2 regions of the Aeromonas sp. FDAARGOS 1414 genome follow, and region 2 is predicted to be linked to the other one. Evidence: riboswitches for the same ligand, from Rfam matches in the RefSeq annotation. Region 2 holds a riboswitch; the other holds the start of a gene.

Region 1 (11,161 bases), 750 kb from region 2:
TCTTCCTGCGCCCCATCTATGCGGGCAATGCCATTGCCAGAGTGGCAAGCTCGGCGCCCGTCAAAGTGATGACGGTGCGGGCCACAGCCTTTGCCAAGGCGGCGACGGGCGGGCAGTCTCCCATCGAACGCTTGGCCGTGCCCGAATTCGCTGGTCGTACCCGGCTGGTCGAGCGCCGCGCGGTGCGCTCCAGCAGGCCCGAACTGACCGCCGCCCGGGTGGTGGTCTCCGGTGGCCGGGCACTGGGCTCCAAGACGCAGTTTGCTTTGATAGAAGCGCTGGCCGACAAGCTGGGCGCCGCCGTGGGGGCATCGCGAGCCGCTGTTGATGCGGGATATGTCGCCAACGATCTGCAGGTGGGGCAGACCGGCAAGGTGGTGGCGCCCGAGCTCTACATCGCGGTCGGCATTTCGGGCGCCATCCAGCATCTGGCGGGGATGAAGGAGTCGAAGGTGATCGTGGCCATCAACAAGGACAGCGACGCCCCCATCTTTCAGGTGGCGGACTACGGGCTGGTGGGGGATCTTTTCACTCTGCTGCCGGAGCTCACCGCCAAACTGTAAATTTGTCAGAAATGGCTGGGCTGTGGTCGTTTATGCGCTCTGCCCGCCATTTCTGTGCATGTTCCCTGCAAGCCCTGACCCGTTCAGGGCTTTTTCTACTGCAAGGGGGATGCAGATTGACGGTAAAAGGTTGAGCCAGCTCCCAAAAAGCCTTTGATCCGCTGGCTGCTCTTGTGTAAAACCTGACAAGTCATCGATTATTCTCATCCACTCACGGAAAGCGTCATGAGCAAACAGATTTACAACTTCTGCGCCGGCCCCGCCATGCTGCCGGTTGAAGTCATGGAGCGCGCCCAGCGCGAATTTTGTAATTTTCAGGGGCTGGGAGCCTCGGTCATGGAGCTTTCCCATCGCGGCAAGCCCTACATGGCGGTTGCCGAGAAGGCCGAAGCGGATCTGCGCGAGCTGCTGGCGGTGCCGGACAACTACAAGGTGCTCTTCATGCACGGTGGCGGCCGCGGTCAGTTCTCCGCCGTACCCATGAACCTGCTGGGCGGGGCCAACAAGAAAGCGGACTTCCTGCTGACTGGCGTCTGGTCCCAGAGCGCTGTGGATGAAGCCAAAAAGTATGGCGATATCCAGACCTTCCAGGGGGTTGCCAAGAACGAGCAGGGGATCTCTCACCTGCTGCCGACCCCGGCGTTTCGCGCCGATGCGGCCTATGTTCACTACTGCCCGAACGAAACCATCGACGGCATCGAGATGTTCGACATCCCGGCTACCGGCGAGGTGCCGCTGGTGGCGGATCTCTCCTCCACCATTCTCTCCCGTCCTCTCGAGGTGAGCCGCTTTGGCATCATCTATGCCGGTGCCCAGAAAAATATCGGGCCGTCCGGGCTTGCCATTGCCATCGTGCGCGATGATCTGCTGGAGCAGGCGAGAGCCGATGTCCCCTCGATTTTCGACTACAAGCTCACTGCCAAGAACGACTCCATGTTCAACACCCCGCCCACCTACGCCTGGTATCTGGCTGGCCTGGTGTTCGAGTGGCTGAAAGAACAGGGTGGCCTCGAGGCGATGGAAGCGCGCAACAAGGAGAAGGCCGACTTCCTCTATGACTATCTCGATCAGTCGAGCTTCTACGGCAATCAGGTGGATGTCAGCTGCCGTTCGCGGATGAACATCCCGTTCCAGCTGAAAAATGCCGAGCTGGACAAGCAGTTCCTGGCCGAATCGGAAGCGGCCGGCCTGCTGGCCCTCAAAGGGCACCGCATCGTCGGTGGCATGCGCGCCAGCATCTACAACGCCATGCCGCTGGAGGGAGTGAAGGCCCTGGTGAGCTTTATGGATGGCTTTGCCAAGCGCAACGGCTGAGAACAGAGCCCCTATGTGTTTGCTGGTGGCCTCTCGTGACAACCCTTGAGCCGCTTCCAGCTATTGCAGTGATTCAAGACGCCGGGGATACCCCGGCGTCTTTTTTTCAACAGAACCAGCGCGCTGGCGTTTACCGTGCGATTTCCCCTGAAAGTGCCCTTGCCGAGCGGGACGCAGGCTGTTAACGTCCGGACAGGCGTTTTTTTTGAGATAGCACAGGAAGTCTATGAATTCGTTGCGTTTGGAACCCATTTCTCGTGTGGCCGGTGAGGTCAATCTGCCCGGCTCCAAGAGTGTCTCTAACCGTGCGCTGCTGCTGGCGGCGCTGGCTCGTGGCACCACCCGTTTGACCAACCTGCTCGACAGCGATGACATTCGTCATATGCTGGCTGCGCTGACCCAGCTCGGGGTCAAGTACAAGCTCTCCGCCGACAAGACCGAGTGTACAGTGCAGGGTCTGGGTCGCAGCTTTGCGGTGAAAGAGCCGGTCAATCTGTTCCTCGGCAACGCCGGTACTGCCATGCGACCGCTCTGCGCCGCGCTGTGCTTGGGCTCCGGTGAATATACTCTGGGCGGCGAGCCGCGCATGGAAGAGCGTCCCATCGGCCATCTGGTGGATGCCCTGCGTGAAGCGGGTGCCCATATCCAGTACCTGAAACACGATGGTTATCCGCCGCTGGTGGTGGATGCCAAGGGGCTGTGGGGCGGCGATGTGCACGTCGATGGCTCCGTCTCCAGCCAGTTCCTGACCGCGTTTTTGATGGCGGCGCCGATGGCGGCCGGTGATACCCGGATCCACATCAAGGGGGAGCTGGTCTCCAAGCCTTACATCGACATCACTCTGCACATCATGAAGCAGTTCGGGGTGGTCATCGAGCACGACAACTACAAGCTGTTCTACATCAAGGGCAACCAGACCTACATCAGCCCGGGTGACTTTCTGGTGGAAGGAGATGCCTCCAGCGCCTCCTACTTCCTCGCGGCGGGTGCCATCAAGGGCAAGGTACGGGTCACCGGTATCGGCAAGCACAGCATTCAGGGTGATATTCACTTTGCCGATGTGCTGGAGAAGATGGGCGCGCGCATCACCTGGGGTGATGATTTCATCGAGGCGGAGCAGGCGCCGCTGCACGGAGTGGATATGGATATGAACCATATTCCCGATGCGGCCATGACCATCGCGGTTGCCGCGCTGTTTGCCGAGGGGCCGACCTCCATTCGCAATATCTACAACTGGCGGGTGAAGGAGACCGATCGTCTGCACGCCATGGCGACCGAGCTGCGCAAGCTGGGCGTCGAAGTGGAGGAGGGGCATGACTTTATCACCGTGACCCCGCCGACCCAGCTCAAGCATGCCGAGATCGATACCTACAACGATCACCGTATCGCCATGTGCTTCTCGCTGGTGGCGCTGTCGGATACCCCGGTCACCATCAATGATCCCAAGTGCACCTCGAAGACCTTCCCGGATTACTTCGACAAGCTGGCCAGTATCAGCCAGCGTGGCTGATCACTGACAAACCCGTCATCACCGACGCTTCGGGCCCGCGCTGAGCGGGCCTTTTTGCCTTCCTCATCCGCACCTCAATTTCGCCTAGCATCATTTCAATAACTTGCAAGATTGATATATAAAATAGTTTTGTTATTGCTGTAATTTCCTATTTACACATGCGATGTCACGGGCTATGTTGAGATTTCCTAATCGCAGTCATCTAGCAGGAAGCCTTGTCATGCAGCATCAAACCGACGACGTTCGTATCAGTGAAATCAAAGAGTTATTACCCCCGGTTGCGGTGCTTGAGAAGTTTCCGGCTACCGAGGTGGCCTCGTCCACCGTTTTTGAATCCCGTCAGGCCATTCACAATATCCTGGCCGGCGAAGATGATCGTCTGCTGGTGGTGATTGGTCCTTGCTCCATCCATGATCCGGTTGCCGCGCTGGAGTATGGCAAGCGCCTCAAGGCGCTGCGCGACGAGCTGAAAGGTCAGCTGGAGATCGTGATGCGGGTCTACTTCGAAAAACCGCGCACCACAGTGGGCTGGAAGGGGCTGATCAACGATCCGTACCTCGACAATAGCTGCAAGATCAACGACGGTCTGCGCATTGGTCGCAAGCTGTTGCTGGATCTCAACGACATGGGGCTGCCAACTGCCTCCGAGTTCCTCGACATGATCACCCCGCAATATGTGGCGGATCTGATGAGCTGGGGCGCGATCGGTGCCCGTACTACCGAATCCCAGGTACACCGCGAGCTGGCCTCCGGTCTCTCCTGCCCGGTGGGCTTCAAGAACGGCACTGATGGCACCATCAAGGTGGCCATCGATGCCATTGGCGCTGCCAGTGCGCCGCACCACTTCCTGTCGGTCACCAAGTATGGTCACTCCGCCATCGTGGCGACCCGCGGCAACCCGGACTGTCACATCATTCTGCGTGGTGGTCGTGAGCCGAACTACAGCGCCGCCCATGTCAGCGAAGTTGTGAAGGGGCTGGAGAAGGCCGGTTTGCCGCAGAAGGTGATGATCGACTTTAGTCACGCCAACAGCAGCAAACAGTTCAAGAACCAGATGCTGGTGGCCGAAGATGTAGCCGGTCAGCTGCGTGCCGGCAGCAAGGCGGTGTTTGGTGTGATGGTGGAGAGCCATCTGGTGGAAGGCCGTCAGGATCTGGTGGAAGGGTGTGAACTCACCGTCGGCCAGAGCATCACAGATGCCTGCATCGGTTGGGCCGATACCGAAGTGCTGCTGCGCAATCTGGCGGATGCCGTTGCAACCCGCAACGCCCGCTAAAGACGGGATTTTGCAGTCGCAGTGACAAAGAGAAAGTAATAACCAGAGGCCGCTATTGCGGCCTCATCTATTCGTGTTGCAGGGTTAAGGCTCAGGGCAGGGCATCGGGCCGGAAGCTGGCGCGGATCTGCGGAACCAGGCTCGAGGGGTCGAACCCCTTCTCTTCTCCCAGCACCGGGTGGAGCAGAGGCTTGTCCTCGATGGGGGTGATATCCCCCGCCAGCAGCTGGCGGGTGGCCTGACCCATCTGGTAGAGCTGGCGCACCGGAGCAAATTGTTCCCCGAGGATAAGAGGATCATCGCTGCGGGCAAAGGCCATCATGGGGATCTGGTAGGTGGCATCGCGCGCCGGTTTGTCGCCGTGAATCCCCTTGCCGGCGGACATCAAAAACGGCTGGTGATCGCCAAAGGCCACCACTAGATAGCGCTTGCCCGACTGGTCGAGGGTCTTGAGCAGACGCTCAAGCGAGGCCATGGCATCCACCACCCCGGTGTAGTAGGTGTTGAGCAACTGGGTGTCGCTCTCGCTCTGGTTCGGGCAGGCGCCGCGGCGCTCCTGCCCCTGATAGCGGGGGCCATCGAAGGGGCCGTGCCCCTGCATGGTGACCGCGTAGGCAAACAGCGGTTTGTCATCCTGTTCGCTGCGCTTGAGCAGGTGGTCGATCAGCGCATCATCGGAGATATAAAGCCCCTTGTGCTCAAGGGTGGTGAAGCGGGTGTCGAACCAGCGCTCCTCATAGCCGAGCGCCGGGATTGCCTTGGCGCGGCCCCAGAACTTCTCCACATAGGGGTGGGCGAACAGGGTCTGGTAGCCGTTCTGTCTGGCGCTCTGGGCCAGCCCCGGCACCTGCTGCGAGAGGTAGTAGTAGGGCACCACCCCCTGCTTGAGCAAGCCCACCGGCAGGCCGGTGTTCATCTCGAACTCCGCCAGCACCGTCATGCCGCCGGTGGTGGGGGAGTGGATGGTTTTTTGCCACTGCTGCACGCTGGCGGGCAGGGCGAGGGTGGGAGCCGGGGCGCAGATCCGCCCCTTCCAGTCGAGCCAGAGCGACTCATATTGCAGCACGATCACCAGATCCCAGCGCGGCGCTATGCCCTGGGGCGGATAGCTCAGCTGCGGGGTCAGCTCGTTGATCTGCAAGGGGTAGCGAAACACGCTGCCGCTTTGCAGCATCTCGTCCACCAGATTGAACAGATAGAGGCCGGGGCCGGAGCGGATGATGTCCCTGTGGTAGTTGACCGCGCGATCCACGTAGCGAATGTTGGCTCCCAGCAGCTTGTTGCCGGTCTGGGTGGCAAAGACGCACAGGGCAAAGAAGGCGACGGTGGCCGCGGCTGTGCGCAACACCCAGCGTGACAGGGCAAAGCGCCAGCAGAGAAACAGTGCCAGCAACACGGTGAAGATGGGCAGGATGGGGTGCTGGTCGAGCAGGATCCGCAGCAGCGCGAGCAGGTTGCCAAAATCGTCCCCGCCGAGCGGCACGCCGTAGATGGCGATCTTCATAAAGTTGGCGAGCAGGCCTATACCGGAAAGCGCGGTAAAGACCAGCCCCATATAGAGGTTGAAGCCTGCCAGCGCGCAGAGGCTCCAGCCCAGCACCATGCTGCCCCAGGCGAGATAGTAGTGCTCTGGGCGAAAGCCTGACCAGAGCAGAAACTCCCCCAGCTTGAACACCACGAAGCCGTGCAGCAGCACGAAGGTGAGGTTGCCGAGCAGCAGGCTGCCGATGATCCGCCAGCGCAGGCTGCGGCGCAGCTTTGGCAGCACCGTCTTGAGCACGGCGGCGCTCAGGGCCAGCACCAGGGTCAGGCTCACCACCAGATAAGTGAGGTTGAAGCCCTGCTCCGGCAGGGTTTGCAGGATCTGGCTGAAATCACCGCTCTCGGGGCGATCCTTGAGCAGCAGACCGATGCGCAGCTGATAACGGCTGGCCAGTGCATCGTCCGGTGCGCGCAAGGTGCTGTTGAGATCCAGCGAGCAGCGGTTATTGCGGCACACCTGACGCTTATCCACCGATTGACTGAGCTGGTCGATCCGCTCCCCCTTGTCGTTGAGCAGCTCCACTCGCACCTTGTCCCCCGCTTGCAGCGGCCCCCGCAACAGCCACTGGCTGCGCACCACCAGATAGAGGCCGCGGCTGTCGCTTTTATAGAGCAGGGCGTGGCGGGTGAGGGTGGCCAGCGGATTGTCGGCGGGGCCCAGCACCAGCGGTTGGGCACGGCCCAGCCAGCTGCCGGGATTGATCAGCGGTAATAACAGAGTCAGCAGCAGCAATCCGCCCAGCAGGGCCAGTAGCCCAGAGGGCAGACTCAGGGCACGGGGGCGGCCTGAGGAGGGGCGATTCATATAAGCTCATCCTTTGAGCGAGTAAGGGAGAGATCGTTCATCCGTATAGAGTTTGACCCGATGGTGCGGGCCTTGTTTCAGCTTGTCAATTTAATGACCACTTAATGAATATTTGGTTACAGCTCAACCTTGCAAATTGTGATCCCGATCGAGGGGTTGTTCGGAATATGTGATGAAAGCGTCATCATGGGGTTTTGCCACTGGCTTGGGAGGGAGCTGCTGTTTAGTCTCTCGATAGCGACTGGAGGTACATGTATGAATCCCAAAGTGATGGCACGTCAGGCCAGATTGCTGCGCATGCTGGAGAGCAAGGAAGAGATCCGGATCGGACGCGAGCGCGACTGCCCGCTGCCGCTGGCCCAACTGGTCAAGCTGAAGGATACTCATCCCGCAGTGGTCAAGGTCTATCGCCACGGTCTCACCGCCGAGGTGTTTCACCTCAAGGTGGAGGGGCATCACTGGTGCCTCAAGCGGCGCCGTCAGGATTCACTGGTGGCCAACCTCGATGGCAAGACCGCCTTTCTGACCGAGCTGGAGCGGCGGCGTGAAATCGAGGCGCTGCGCGAGCTGCATCCTACTGTCCTCTCCCACGTGGTTTGCACCAGCTTCGGCTCGGCGCGGGCCGGGGTACTGGTCTCCCCCTGGTTGCGGGGTGTGCCGGTCCATCAGCTCAACGAGCGCAATCTGGCCCAGATGCTGGAGGTGCAGGGTGAGCTGGCCCGCTGGGGCTGGTTTGACTGGGACCCGAGTCCGGGCAACTTGCTCGATGACGGCGAGCAGATCTGCGTGTTCGACTTTGGCTATATGTGGACCTTCGATCCCCGCTTTGAATACAACTCCAACGGTCTGGTCGATCCGCAGTTCCATGTACCGGAGCGGTTGGAGACCCGCACCCTCTCCGGACTCTGGCTCGATGAGGCCGATCCTCTGCCGCAATTTCGCTACTGGCGCGAGCTTTGTCTGAAATGGGTCAAACGGGAGATCCACCACCTGATCCGCGAAGGGGCCAGCGCGCCCGTGCTGGCCCGCCTGCACGCCCTGCAGGGGGAGTGGAGCGCCGCGCTGGCGAGCGACGAGGCGCTGGTCGCCAACTGGTGGCGGGACATGTATCGCAGCCACCGGCTCGATGTGGCCGATGATCTGAGCGGCCAGAGCTGCGGCCCGCTCACCCTGCGTCGCCTCGACTGGTTGATGCAGGCAGTGACGGAACACTATCCGCTGCTGGTGGACAATCTCTCGCCCCAGGAGACGGAGCTGGGCCAGACCGGGCTGCTGGCCTGCTTGCAGCAGCTGCGCCGGGAAGCAGTGGCCTGCCAGTTGCCTGCCACCAGCCTTGCCTGAGCCAATACCTTTGCGGAGTACAAATGAACAGGGCGCCTTGCGGGCGCCCTGTTGCATGGTCTGGTTCGCCTCGCGGTGAGGGTCAGTCCAGCAACTCCTGATGGAGGCGGTTGACGATATTGCCCGCCTCGCTCTCCTTGACCAGGAAGCAGAGGTTGTGGGCGCTGGCGCCGTAGCAGATCATCCGGATGTTGTGCTCGCGCAGGGCGTCAAAGACCTGACTGCCCACCCCGTTCACTTCGCTCATCCGGTTGCCGATGAGCGCCACCAGTGCCAGACCGGTTTCCACCTCCACCTTGCAGAGCTGGCCCAGCTCGGCCAGTACCTTGTCGCTCAGGATCGGTTCGCCGTTACTCTGGCTGCCGGTGTGATCCAGCGTCAGTGACACGCTCACCTCCGATGTGGTGATGAGATCGACCGAGATGCGGTGACGGGCCAGAATGCCGAACACTTCGGCCAGAAAGCCGTAGGCGTGGAACATGTTGAGGCTGTGCAGGGTCACCAGCACCTGCTGGCGGCGCAGGGCGATGGCGCGAAACAGCGGGCTTGAATCTGTGCTGGCGCGGATCCAGGTACCACCGGCGGCAGGATCCTTGGCGGAGCCGACAAACACCGGAATGTTCTGGCGCACCGCCGGTTGCAGGGTGGCGGGGTGCAGCACCTTGGCGCCGAAAGTGGCCATCTCGGCTGCTTCGACAAAGCTGATTTCAGGAATGGGGCGGGCGCGGGTGACGAGGCGCGGATCCGTGGTGTAGATGCCGGGCACATCGGTCCAAATCTCGATACTGGCGGCATCGAGCGCTTCGGCGAGCAGGGCCGCACTGTAGTCAGAGCCGCCGCGCCCCAGCGTGGTGGTGCGGCCATCGCCATCGGCACCGATAAAGCCCTGGGTGATGATGAGGCTGTCGCCAAGCTGCGGGCCCAGCGTCTGCTGGCAGAGGGTACGGGTGGTGGCCAGATCGACGGTGGCCTTGCCAAAGCGGCTGTCGGTGCGCATCAGCTGGCGCACATCCTGCCAGTGGGCCTTGACGCCGCGCTGGCGCAGCAGCTCGGTAAAGAGGCGGGTAGACATCAGCTCGCCGCAGGCAATGAGGCGATCGGCCAGCTCCGCATCGGTATGCTGGTGAGCTTGCTGGGCCATGAGGCGAATTTCGTCCAGCTGGCCATGAATGAGGGCGCTCACATCAACGGGGTTGCCGAGATCTGCCAGAATGGCCTGCTGGATCCCGGCCAGTTTGGCCAGCTGCTCGTCGCGGCCCGCTTCGTCCAGCTCCCCTTGTGCCAGGGCGACCAGCAGGTTGGTGACACCGGCGCTGGCGCTCAGTACCACCACCCGGGTGGCGGGATTGGCCAGCACGATATCGGCGCAGTGATTCATGGCCGGGAAGTTGGCGACACTGGTTCCGCCAAACTTGGCGACATTGATCGGGCTCATTGCTTACTCCTGTCTTATTTTAAGATTCCGGTTCCATCGGGCAAAAAAGAGAGGAGGAGGCTGAAAATGGCAGGAATGAACGAAACTATCCCGGCCAGAAGCACTCCACCTGCAGAGCCCATCCCGTACCGCCCCTGACAGGGCGCGGTGGGGGATGATCACTACCGATGACAACCCGGGGGATTCAGCCCCCGCAGCCGACGTTGAGGTTACCAGTCTCCTCACTCGTCTCGGCGCTGCTCCCCCTGACCCAAGTTCACCGGACGCTGGCGTCCTCCCTTGGGCTGCCTGGGCAGCGCTCCTCTTCTGGCTCCACCAGGGCGGTGGAGTGCATTTAGAAATACCCTGCGTTGGATTGCACTGTCAATCGAGTTTGTGAAAAAGTTCAAATTGTCGGCTAACTCAACGCAGGATCAATGACTTAGGCAATGGTCTTTGACAAAACCTTGGAACGGCGCTGCCAGTTGTAGAGACGCTGGCGCGCCACTGGCAGATCTTCCACTTCCAGCGGATCGAAGCCCCGCTCCCGGAACCAGTGGATGGAGCGGGTGGTGAGCACGAACAGGCGGCGAATGCCGAGCCGCTTGGCCCGCTCGGCCACCTTGGCCACCAGCTGATCCCCCCGGTTGGAGTTGCGATAGTCGGGGTGGATGGCGACGCAGGCCATCTCCGCCATCGCCTCTTCCATAAAGCAGTAGAGGGCCGCGCAGCCGATGATCAGGCCATCGCGTTCTATGATGGTGAACTTGTCGATCTCCATCTCCAGCTGCTCGCGCGAGCGGCGTACCAGAATCCCTTCCTCCTCCAGCGGGCGAATAAGATCCAGAATGCCACCGATATCTTCGATGGTGGCGGCGCGGGCCTGCTCGGCACTTTCCCGCACTATCTGGGTGCCGAGGCCGTCGCGGCTGAACAGCTCCTGCAGCATGGCGCCATCATCCTGATAGCTCACCAGATGGGAGCGGGGCACGCCGCCACGGCAGGAGGCGATCGCTGCGCGCAGATAGCGGGCGGTGCCGGACATCTCTTCTCCCGCCTGCTCCAGCTCAATCAGCAGCTCTTCGGCCTGCTCGGGGAAGAGCTCTGAGATGGCTTCGCCGCGCCTGTCCATTACCCCCTGGGTGCTGCTAAAGCAGATGAGCTTGTCCGCCTTGAGGTCGACCGCCACCCGGCGGGCCACCTCTTCGGAGCTCAGGTTAAAGCTCTCGCCGGTGACCGAGCAGCCGATGGGGGAGATGAGCACCAGACTCTTCTGATCGAGCTGGCGGGTGATCCCCTCCACGTCGATGCGGCGCACCCGGCCGCTATGGCAAAAGTCGATGCCATCATCCACCCCCAGCGGCTGGGCGGTGACGAAGTTGCCGCTCACCACGCT
Region 2 (11,161 bases):
TCGTCAATCCCGCGAGTTGGAGCTGGCCCGGTCACCGGGTAAGGAATAATGTTCCTCAATGCTTGAACTGCTTTTCCTGCTGTTGCCCATCGCCGCCGGTTATGGCTGGTACATGGGTCGCAGGAGTGTTCGCCAGGACACCCAAAAACAGAGTAACCAGTTTTCCCGCCAGTATGTGGCGGGCCTCAACTATTTGCTGTCCGATGAATCCGACAAGGCGGTGGATCTCTTTATCCAACTGCTTGAGGTGGACAGTGAAACCATCGAAACACACCTCTCCCTCGGCAACCTGTTTCGCCAGCGTGGGGAGGTCGATCGTGCCATCAAGATCCACCAGAACCTGGTAACCCGCCAACTGACCCGGGAGCAGCGACAGCTTGCCCTGCAGGAGCTTGCGCGCGACTTTTTGGCTGCTGGTCTGCTGGACCGAGCGGAAGCGCTCTGGAATGAGCTGTGTGACGACAGCGATTATGAAGAGACGGCGCTGGCACAGCTGTTGATCATCCATCAGCAGTTGCGGGACTGGGATAAGGCCATCGATGTGGCGATTCGTCTGCAAAAATTCCAGGGCAAGAAGCTGGCCGACCCCATCTCCCATTTCTATTGCGAGCAAGCCGAGATCGCGCTGCGTGAGGGCAATAAAGGGGAGGGGCTGGCTAAGCTCAAACGGGCGCTCAGTATCAATCCGGCATGTGCCCGGGCCAGTTTGCGCCTCGCTGAGCTCGCCATGGCAGAGGGGGAGTATGAGCAGGCCAGCAAGGAGCTGCTGCGGGTGTTCGAGCAGGATATCGACTTTGCCTCCGAGGCAATGCCCAAATTGCTCGAGTGCTATCAGCAGTTGGGGCGCACGCCTGCGTTGATCCCACTGCTTGAGAAGGCAGTGGAAGATCACGCCGGTGTCAGCGTGACCCTGGCCCTTGCCAAGCTGGTTGAAGAGCGTGATGGCCTGAGCCAGGCCCGTTCGCTGGTGTTGCGTCAGCTGCGTCGTCATCCCTCGATGAAAGGTTTTTACCAGCTGGTGGGTTTTCAGCTGGCCAGTGCGGAAGAGGGGCCTGCCAAGGAGAGCCTCGAACTGCTGCAACAGCTGGTCGGCGAGCAGATCAAAATCAAGTCAACCCACAAGTGTCGGCAGTGTGGCTTTGCCACTCACTCGCTGTTCTGGCAGTGCCCGTCTTGTCGCCAGTGGGGTTCCATCAAGCCGATCCGCGGTCTGGACGGTGAATAACAAGCAATAGGATGTGAGATGCAAGATCCCAAAGTACTGGTAGCGCTGGATTATCAGCACGAGGCAGATGCCTTAGCGTTCGTTGAACGTATCTCTCCGGCCCAGTGCCGTCTCAAGGTAGGCAAGGAGATGTTTACCCTGTTTGGCCCGCAGTTTGTACGCCAGCTGGTGGCCAAGGGATTCGATGTCTTTCTGGATCTGAAATTTCACGATATTCCCAATACTGTTGCCAAAGCCGTGGCAGCCAGTGCCGAGCTCGGTGTCTGGATGGTCAACGTGCATGCCAGTGGTGGTGAGCGGATGATGCGTGCCGCCAAAGAGGCGCTGCTGCCTTATGGCGACAAGGCGCCATTGTTGATCGGGGTGACCGTACTGACCAGCATGGAGCAGTCCGACATGATCCCTCTTGGTCTGGATGTGAGCCCTGCCGAGCAGGTGATCCGGCTGGCTACCTTGACCAAGGCATCCGGCTTGGATGGGGTTGTCTGCTCTGCCAACGAGGCCCATGAGCTTAAAGCCTTGCTGGGTGATGAGTTCAAGCTGGTGACCCCGGGTATTCGCCCGACCGGTTCAGCGGCCGGGGATCAGCGCCGGGTGATGACACCCAAAGCGGCGGTCGAGGCGGGGTCCGATTATCTGGTTATCGGTCGCCCCATTACGCAGGCTGCCGATCCGGCCGCCATGCTGGCCAGCATCAATGCCGAGCTGGCTGGTGGGTAACAGGCTCACTCAGTGATACGCGGTGCAGGCCGAGCAACAGGCCTGCACCGGCCCCGATAAGATGAGAGCCGATGTGTACCCTGGCATTGATCAGGGTGGATATCGGGCTCTCTCCTGCGTTGTAGAAGTCCATCACCAGCTTGAGCCCCATCCCCGCTAGCAGCAGCCAGCCCGACGTGCGGCGTCCGTGGCGGATATCCTGCATTGCCCCCCAGACAAACAGGCCATGCAGCGAGCCTGATAGCCCCATGTACCATTGGGTCTGCGGGCACCACCACCAGATCCCCAAGCCCACTGCCAGCCAGAGTAGCAACATCAGCAGCGGCAGGCGAGCCCCATCCAGATAGTCGCGAAACAGGCTATAGAGGATGGCGAGGCCGCCCAGATTGAGCAGCAGGTGCCACAGATTGGTATGAGCCAGATTGCCTGTTATGATCCGCCACCCTTCGCCCCCGGCGATCAAGGGCCGATCGAAGGAGAGCTGAAGATTGGGAACGGTAAAGAAGAGTAGCAAGCTGGTGAGAGAGAGCGTGATAACCCAGAGCAATCCAGATTTGTCTGACAACATGAAACAGTCCAACGACAAGAACAGTCGATACTGTACACGTTGCACCCGAGCCCTCAAAGCCTGCCTGTGCGATTATATTGTGCCGGTTGACAATCACACCCCCCTCTACATCTTGCAGCACCCCAACGAGGTGGCACATCCCAAGGGGACTGCGGCACTGCTGGCGGCCTCTTTGCAACAGTGCGAGATCCATGTGGGGGAGGACTTTTCCCGCGATGAGTGGCTCAATGGGTTGCTTGCAGATCCTTCCCGTCGCTGCTATCTACTCTGGCCGGATGAGGATGCCATTTCGCTGACCGATCTTCGCCAACAGCGGGAGAGTGAATCCTCTGGCTCCGCATCCGTCGCCTTTATCTTGCTTGACGGCACCTGGCGCAAAGCCTATCGCATGTTGCAGAGCAACCGGGCACTGGCCCGTTTGCCCCGTATCGGCATTGGTGCCATTGCCGGTCAATATGCCATTCGCAAGAAACCCTTTCCCGATGCCCTCTCTACCATAGAGGCGGGCTATCACCTCTTGTCCCGGTGGGAGGGAAGGCAGGAGCACTATGCGCCCTTGCTGACCCTGTTCAATCGGTTGAATACCCAGTGGCAGGACTTTGCCGAAGGCCGCCGCGTGTGACAATTCAAGGAGTTATCAAGATGAAAAAAGCAGTCGTGGTTTTCAGTGGCGGTCAGGACAGCACTACTTGTCTGGTGCAGGCATTGGCCCGGTATGATGAAGTGCACGCCATCACCTTCGACTATGGCCAGCGCCATCGGGAAGAGATCGACACCGCGCGCCGTCTGGGCAGTGCATTGGGGATTGCCGCCCACAAGGTGATGGATGTAACGCTGCTCAATGAGCTGGCGGTCTCTGCCCTGACTCGTGACGACATTCCTGTCAGCTGCGAGCTGCAGGATAACGGGCTGCCCAACACCTTCGTACCGGGCCGCAATATCCTGTTCCTGACCCTGGCCTCCATTTATGCCTATCAGGTGGGCGCCGAAGCGGTGATCACAGGTGTGTGCGAGACCGACTTCTCCGGCTATCCCGATTGCCGTGACGAGTTCGTCAAGGCCCTCAATCAGGCGGTGTCGCTGGGGCTGGATCGCGGCATCCGTTTTGAAACTCCCTTGATGTGGCTCGACAAGGCCGAAACCTGGGCACTGGCGGATCACTATGGTCACCTCGACACGGTGCGCCAGCAGACCCTGACCTGCTACAACGGCATTGCCGGTGACGGTTGCGGCACGTGTCCTGCGTGTGAACTGCGCAGTCGCGGTCTGAACAACTATCTGGCCGACAAGGCGGGCATCATGGCCAGACTGTTTGAGAAAACCGGGCTGGGCGAGAAAAGCGCAGAGTGAGCCTGCGTCTTGCCGTGGCTTGAGGTATAATCCGCGACTTTTGCAACAAGCCGTGATCGAGATGCACTACCCAATCAACGAGATTTTCCAGACCATCCAGGGGGAGGGCATCTTTACCGGCCTGCCCGCCATCTTTGTTCGCCTGCAGGGTTGCCCGGTGGGCTGCCCCTGGTGCGATACCCGTCATACCTGGGTTGTTGATCCGGCTCGTGAAGTGGGCAAGGCGGCGGTGCTGGATCGCTCCAACGAATCCGATTGCTGGAGCCAACTCAGCACCGCGCAGATTATCAAGAGCTTTGGCGATCTGGGTTATCAGGCGCGCCATGTGGTGATCACCGGTGGGGAACCCTGCCTCTACGATCTGCACGAACTCTCGTCAGCCCTGCTGGCGGCGGGTTATCAGGTGCAGATTGAAACCAGTGGCACCAGCGAGGTCAAGACTCATGAGCAGACCTGGGTGACAGTCTCCCCCAAGATCGGTATGAAAGGGGGGCTGCCTGTGCTGGTCTCGGCGCTGGAGCGGGCCAACGAAATCAAGCATCCGGTGGCCACCGAGCACCATATTGAAGAGCTGGATACGCTGCTCGCTACCGCTACTCTGCGCCCTGATGTGGTCATTGCCTTGCAGCCGATCAGCCAGAAACCACGGGCCACCCAATTGGCGATGGATACCTGTATCGCGCGTAACTGGCGACTCTCAATCCAGACTCATAAATATCTGGATATCGATTAATATGGATTGGCTATCTGACGAGCAGGTGCTGCTGACCCTGACCAACAAGATGCCTTACGGTAAATATCAGGGGCGGCGTATCATCGATATTCCCGAGCCCTATCTGGTGTGGATGGCGCGCAGCGGTTTTCCGGCGGGTAAATTGGGCCAGACGCTGGCGTTGGCTTACGAAATCAAACTCAATGGACTCGAATCCATGATTATTCCCATTATTAACAGGATGTCGGTATGAGAATATATACGAGGCAGGGCGACAAGGGCATGACCCGGCTGGCCGATGGTATCCCATTGCCAAAGGATCATTTGCGAGTCGAGACCTACGGTTATATCGATGAGCTCAACTCCCATATTGGCTTGCTGATTTGTGACGTGCCGTCGCAAGAGATCGGTTTATTGGCTGATTTACAGCTGTTGCAACAGGAGTTGTTTGATCTGGGGGGGGAGTTGGCATTCTCCAGCGACGCCCAGAATGAATCGATTTGGCAGGTTAATGCCGCCTGGACCAATCGCCTTGAACAGCAGATAGATCGTTATAGTGAGCCATTGCCACCGCTGCGCCAATTTATATTGCCCGGTGGTTCCCGTGCCGCGGCGCAAGCACATGTGGTGCGTACTCTGGTGCGTCATTGCGAGCGCTTGCTGCTGACATTGAGCCGGGAAGAGCGGGTCAATCCCGAGGTGCTGCCCTATCTGAACCGGATGAGTGACTGGTTCTTTACCGTTGCCCGCTATCTCATCTGCGTAGCAGGGGATCGTGAAGTGCTGTGGGTTAAGGCAGCAGATCGCCCGCAATCGGCTATCTGATATTTCACGTTTAAGCTGCAATAAAAAAACCTCGCCAAGGCGAGGTTTTTTTATTCGCAACGCAAAAGCTGTCAGATAGCAAAATCTTCCAGTGATTTGCCTGCTGCCACTGCGCTGGCAATGACCGAAGGCATACGGCCCTGGCCGGTCCAGGTTTTCTCTACGCCATTATCCTGATAGCGATATTTGGCCGGACGTGGCGCCCGCTTGGCTTTTTCTGATTTGCCGGGGTTGGTAGCGACAGCGCTTACCAATTCTGCCGGGTCAATACCGGCGGCTTTCAGCATTTCGCTATATTCGTTAATTTTCCGCAGATGCTCTTCACGGGCCTGACGCTCGGCAGCTTCATCCTGCTGACGTTCGGCAACGATAGTAGAGAGTTTTTCCAGTGCCTCTTCCAGTTGTTCCAGAGAAAGCTCGCGGCAGGTCGCACGCAGACTGCGGATATTAAGCAGTACCTTTAAAAATTCATTCATAGGAGTTACCACGTCGAGTCAGAGAAAAATAATATGTTCCAGCAGATTCTTGCTTGGCGATTTAAATAAGTCAAGCTGGGTTAAATATTATATCCGTGGGGAACATCAATACAGATATTTAATATGGCCAGCAATAGGCTTGGTGATTGGATGCCAATGAAACCGCAGCAGGTGAAAATAGCGTCAAAGCTGGCGTTGTTGCATCATTTGACTACCATTTTCCGACCTTGATCTGTTTATCATGACTATTTAATCAAAAAACTTGCTATAAGCCGCCATCTCGATAAAATGTGCGGCGAATACCTTTAAGTAGAGGCGCGCTGCCTATGAGTATTTGTGCGGAGGGTGATGCCTGTGATGCACAAGGAAAGGAGTCAGCGCCGAAGTGGCCAGGCCATCATACCGGGCTGCTGGTTCTGCATCTAATAGGTGCAGGACTGCCATAGTCATCCACTATGGAGCGCTACCTGAAGGGGCTGAGGAGTATGACCTCCCCATAGGTTTTGTTTCTTTAGATCCTCTCGGTAGATCTCCACCTGTAATCTTTAGGTGCAAAGAGATCATGGACATTAGTCATTTCGCCGACTCCGGTTGGTCCGTTCTTCCCCCCCTGTTGGCTGTCGCGCTGGCGATCATGACCCGCCGCGTGCTTCTGTCCCTTGGTGTGGGCATCGTCACCGGCAGTTTGCTGCTCAATCAGTTTTCACCCCTCGAATCCCTGCATTACATGTTGAATACCGTGCTCAAGATCTTCTGGGTCGATGGCGCGCTCAATCGTGACAACGTCAACATGATCCTGTTTATGCTGCTGCTGGGTGGCCTCATCAGCCTGATGAGCGTCTCCGGGGCGACCCGTGCCTTTGCCGAGTGGGCCGAGCGTCGTGCCAAGACCCGCAAGGGCGCCAAAGCGCTGACTGGCATGATGGTGTTTGCCTTCTTTATCGATGACTTCTTCCACAGCCTGTCGGTGGGGGCTATCTGCCGTCCGGTGACCGACCGCTTCCAGATCTCCCGTGCCAAATTGGCCTATCTGCTGGACTCCACCGCGGCGCCGGTCTGCGTGCTGATGCCCATCTCCTCCTGGGGGGCTTATATCATCGCCCTGGTTGGCGGCATCATGGCGGCCCACGGTCTGACCGAGCAGAGCCCCATCGCGGCGTTTGTCGAGATGATCCCGATGAACCTCTACGCCGTCTTCACCCTGATCATGGTGTTGGTGGTGATCGCCTGTCAGCTGGATATCGGCCCGATGCGTCAACACGAATCGTGGGCGCTGGAAGGCAAGCTGTGGGATGAGTCCAAGGGCCGCCCCATCGGTCTGGATATGGAGAGCCCGGAAGAGAGCAACGGCGGCATGATCGACATGGTACTGCCGATCCTGACCCTGACCGCCGCCACCATCTATTTCATGATTGATTCCGGTGCTGCGGTGCTGAGCGAGAAAGGGCTGCCGTTTAGCGTGCTCGGCTCGTTCGAAAACACCAACGTCGGCTCTTCGCTGGTCTACGGTGCCCTGTGCAGTCTGGTGGTCTCCATCGGTCTGGCGATGCGCCTGAAGCTGGGTGCCAAGAACTGGATCAAGGCCGCGCCGCAGGGCGTCATGGCCATGCTGCCAGCCATCAACATCCTGCTGTTTGCCTGGACCATAGGTGCCGTGGTGCGTGACGTTGAGACCGGCAAGTATCTGGCTTCGCTGGCTAACGGCAACCTGCCGATCGAAGTGCTGCCTGCTGTGGTCTTTATCCTCTCCTGTGCCATGGCGTTTGCTACCGGCACCAGTTGGGGTACCTTCGGCATCATGCTGCCGCTGGCCGGTGACATGGCCGCCGCCAGCGACATCAGCCTGATGCTGCCGATGCTGGCGGCGGTACTGGCTGGCTCGGTGTTCGGGGATCACAGCTCACCCATCTCCAGCACCAGTATCCTCTCTGCTACCGGTGCCGGTTGCCATCACATCGATCACGTGATGACCCAGCTGCCCTATGCACTGGCCATCGCCTTCGGTGCGGCCATCGGTTACCTGGCGATGGGCTTGATGCACTCCAGCCTGGCCGGTTTCAGTGTCAGTGCCCTCTGGTTCGTGCTCTTTACCGGCTATCACCTGAAAAAGGCCAAAGCGCGGCCAGTGCTGGCCACCGCGTAACATTTATAGAGCAAGGGGCCCGCGGGCCCCTTGGTTTTGTCAGGGGCTTTGGTTAGCATGCGCCCCATAAATTCAGTTTCGGAACAGTATCATGGCTTCACTGCACTACAAATTTGCCACCATGAATTCAGGCAAATCCACCCAGCTCATTCAGGCGCACTTCAACTATCTGGAGCGGGGCATGCATCCTCTGGCGATGACGCCAGCCATCGATGACCGTTTCGGGGTCGGGGTGATCAGTGCCCGAGTAGGCCTTGAACTGAAGGTGGACGTGTTCAGCGACAGCTGTGATCTGTTTGAAATGGTGAAAGCGCGCCATGCGAAGAAACATATCGATGTTTTCATCGTGGACGAGGCCCAGTTCCTGACCCGTGAGCAGGTCTACCAGTTAGCCCGCATCGTCGATGAGCAGGATATTCCGGTGATGGCCTATGGCCTCAAGACCGATTTTCGCGGCGAGCTGTTCCCGGGCTCCTACCATCTGCTCTGTCTGGCCGACAAGTTTGAAGAGCTGAAGAGCATCTGTTGGTGTGGCAACAAGGCTCACATGAACTCCCGGGTCAATGAAGCGGGGCAGGTGATGCGTGATGGCGAACAGGTGGAGATCGGTGGCAACGATCGCTATGTGTCGCTCTGTCGCAAACACTATCTCGAAGGTCGGGCTTACAAGTAATTCGGCTGCGATATTTGAATCGTTGAGCAGGGCGCCAATCTGGCGCCCTTTTTATTTTCCCCAACTTCTATCGCTGTGGTTCAGTCGATCTCGATATCCACCGGCGCAATGATGGGGTCGGCCACCGGCAGGCGTTGAAACAGCTGGCGAAAATGGTGCTGTACCCGACCGATATCCACTAGCGACATGCCGGAGGCAAAACCGAACCAGACATAGAGGCCGGTGAGATCGCGAAACATCGGCGGCAAATAGCGGGGTGCGGCAATCAGCCCCTCCAGATAGTGCTGATAGAGCACCGGAATGTCATCCAGTGTCACCTTGCCGACAAACAGCATCGGCAGGATTTCGGGCACCCCTTCCAGTACGGCGCTGCGGATGAAGTTGACCGTCTCCACATAGCCACGCACGTAAGAGAGATCCTTGGTAAAGCAGGCTCCGCCGCCCACCATGCCGCCACGAAAGACCCGCTGGGTGATCTTGTAGGCGTCGTGCTCGCTGGTGCCCTGCTGTACGAAGTGCTTAAACACCTCGATAAAATCGGCGCCGCGCTCGGCCATGTCGATGGCCATCACCCGATCGGAGATGCGCTTGGCCCGATCCGGAAAGGAGCTGAAGGTGAGGGTCTCTATCAGGACAGCCAGCCCCTCCTGACAGGCGGTGATCCGCGGTGAACCGGCGCTCAGCCAAGTGGCATAGGGCTGCTGGCGACCGTTGAGGGTGGTGCCGACATGGACCCACCCCTCGTGCACCTCCAGCACCTGCAAGTCCAGCTCGGAGAAACGGGCGTGGGAGTTGAGCTTGATGTAGTCGCCACCGGCAGCGGCATCGGAGACAATCCCATCGCTCAGCTTCACCTGCACAGTGCCGTCACTGAAGTAGCTCGACAGCTTGCCCTGCAGTTTGGCGACCGCGGCCTCTCCTTCGAACTCCTTGGGGTAGGGGCGCACTAGATGGCGGGCGCCGGGCAGGGAGAAGATATCGCACAGGCGGGCGCCCAGCTCCTTGAGAGTCTTGCGATCCCCGCGCAGGTGATCGCTGGCAGAGCCATAAAGCAGCTGGCTGTAACGCTGAAAATCGGGTTGGCCGCGCTGGCGCAGCATCTCGATCACCACCATGTACTGATCGACCGTCTCTTGCAGGATCCGGCCAAGATCGTCCTGTGGCCCCAGTTTTCTGCGGATCCTGTCCCGCAGCTCCTTGAGTTCCAGATACTTGTTGCGCGGATCGAAGCCGAGGGGGAGGGCATCATAGAAGTGCCTGTCGATAGCGGGCAGCTCCCTGCCACCGCTTGCCAGAAAGCGATCCTGCAGATGGCGTGGCCATTTGATGGCATCCAGAATGCGGATGGGTTTTTGCAGGGTGAGCAGCTCATCCGAGAGTGATTTCAGATGAAGGCGATACTTTTCTTGGATAGTCATGGGGCCCCCTGTGGGGCAAGCGTCGTCGTGGATTTGGCTGAGTATATGCATAGCTCTTGCCAAAAAGAAGCGAGCCGCAGGGTTATTGGGTTGGCGTGCTTTTTGTTGATAGCAAATTGGTTTAGACTGCGCCCCTTGATCCCAATCTTGTCGTGGAAATGATGAATATCCCCAGCTCCGAAATGATAATGCGTTGGTTGCAACAGGCTCGTATCGAGCACTATGTCTGCGACCAGTGTCACGGTATCCACATTGTCTCTTTGCAGTCGGTCGATGGTATTCAGGAGAGCCGGATCTTCGTGGAAGAGGAAGGCCTGCTGTTCTCCTCCGAGCTGGAAGTGCGCCCCTCCGCAATGCTGCCGCTGGTTGCCGAACTGGGCCGACTCAATATGCAGTACCCCTCCCTCAAGGTGTTCCTCGATATCATCGATGACAACCTGCCGCGGCTGGTGGTCGGGCACACCGTCTTTACCAAGGCCGGACTCAGCGTCGAGCAGTTCCTGCTGTTCGTGCAAAGCACCATCGCTGCCACCCACGAACTGGTTGCCGAATGCGAACGTTCCGGCTTCCTCAACCTGCCGGAAATCCAGGTTGCACCGGAATCTGTGCATTAAGTGTTCGAACGGTTCGCCAGGTGAAAAAAGCCGTTGACGCGGGCGGGGCTTTCCCCTAAATTACGCCCCGTTCCAGCGCAACAGCGCAGCGAACACCGTGTTGGCTGAACACGTTAAACCACAGACCAAAATTTGGTGAGGTGTCCGAGTGGCTGAAGGAGCACGCCTGGAAAGTGTGTATACGGCAACGTATCGAGGGTTCGAATCCCTCCCTCACCGCCACATTGCAAAGCCCTGATGGAAACATCAGGGCTTTTTGCTTTCTGGCGCAATCCCCGCGTGGTTGCTGGCATAGGAATGCAAATCCTCATTGTTGATAGCCCAGCATCTGGCTGAACCTCTTGGGCAATCGTAGTGAAAAGCCTCGGTGACTTTGACGCCACGGCCAACCCATTGGTCGATCCTTTTAAAGTTTCCGCCCAATTCAGTAAAAGGGC

The links. Region 2 has a riboswitch for lysine ahead of I6L44_RS04365 (Na+/H+ antiporter NhaC family protein). Riboswitches for the same ligand answer to the same signal wherever they lie in the genome.
Region 1: it holds a riboswitch for lysine, as region 2 does, so the genes downstream of both, lysC (lysine-sensitive aspartokinase 3) here and I6L44_RS04365 (Na+/H+ antiporter NhaC family protein) in region 2, are expected to answer to the same signal.

Annotation. Positions count from the first base shown of each region.
Region 1 covers NZ_CP077210.1:1,714,411-1,725,571, reverse strand. The annotation lists gene I6L44_RS07645 (electron transfer flavoprotein subunit alpha/FixB family protein) at 1-563, shown strand, start outside; gene serC (3-phosphoserine/phosphohydroxythreonine transaminase) at 789-1,877, shown strand; gene aroA (3-phosphoshikimate 1-carboxyvinyltransferase) at 2,104-3,387, shown strand; gene aroG (3-deoxy-7-phosphoheptulonate synthase AroG) at 3,608-4,663, shown strand; gene I6L44_RS07625 (LTA synthase family protein) at 4,755-7,010, opposite strand; gene I6L44_RS07620 (hypothetical protein) at 7,266-8,351, shown strand; gene lysC (lysine-sensitive aspartokinase 3) at 8,434-9,786, opposite strand; lysine riboswitch at 9,877-10,100, opposite strand; gene argA (amino-acid N-acetyltransferase) at 10,208-11,161, opposite strand, start outside.
Region 2 covers NZ_CP077210.1:968,550-979,710, forward strand. The annotation lists gene I6L44_RS04315 (LapA family protein) at 1-49, shown strand, start outside; gene lapB (lipopolysaccharide assembly protein LapB) at 59-1,225, shown strand; gene pyrF (orotidine-5'-phosphate decarboxylase) at 1,244-1,945, shown strand; gene rrtA (rhombosortase) at 1,920-2,513, opposite strand; gene I6L44_RS04335 (tRNA-uridine aminocarboxypropyltransferase) at 2,512-3,135, shown strand; gene queC (7-cyano-7-deazaguanine synthase QueC) at 3,156-3,863, shown strand; gene queE (7-carboxy-7-deazaguanine synthase QueE) at 3,925-4,596, shown strand; gene I6L44_RS04350 (DUF3820 family protein) at 4,598-4,828, shown strand; gene I6L44_RS04355 (cob(I)yrinic acid a,c-diamide adenosyltransferase) at 4,825-5,400, shown strand; gene I6L44_RS04360 (H-NS family nucleoid-associated regulatory protein) at 5,472-5,876, opposite strand; lysine riboswitch at 6,179-6,350, shown strand; gene I6L44_RS04365 (Na+/H+ antiporter NhaC family protein) at 6,439-8,019, shown strand; gene I6L44_RS04370 (thymidine kinase) at 8,111-8,692, shown strand; gene I6L44_RS04375 (flavohemoglobin expression-modulating QEGLA motif protein) at 8,773-10,110, opposite strand; gene I6L44_RS04380 (YbjN domain-containing protein) at 10,269-10,724, shown strand; tRNA gene I6L44_RS04385 (tRNA-Ser) at 10,859-10,946, shown strand.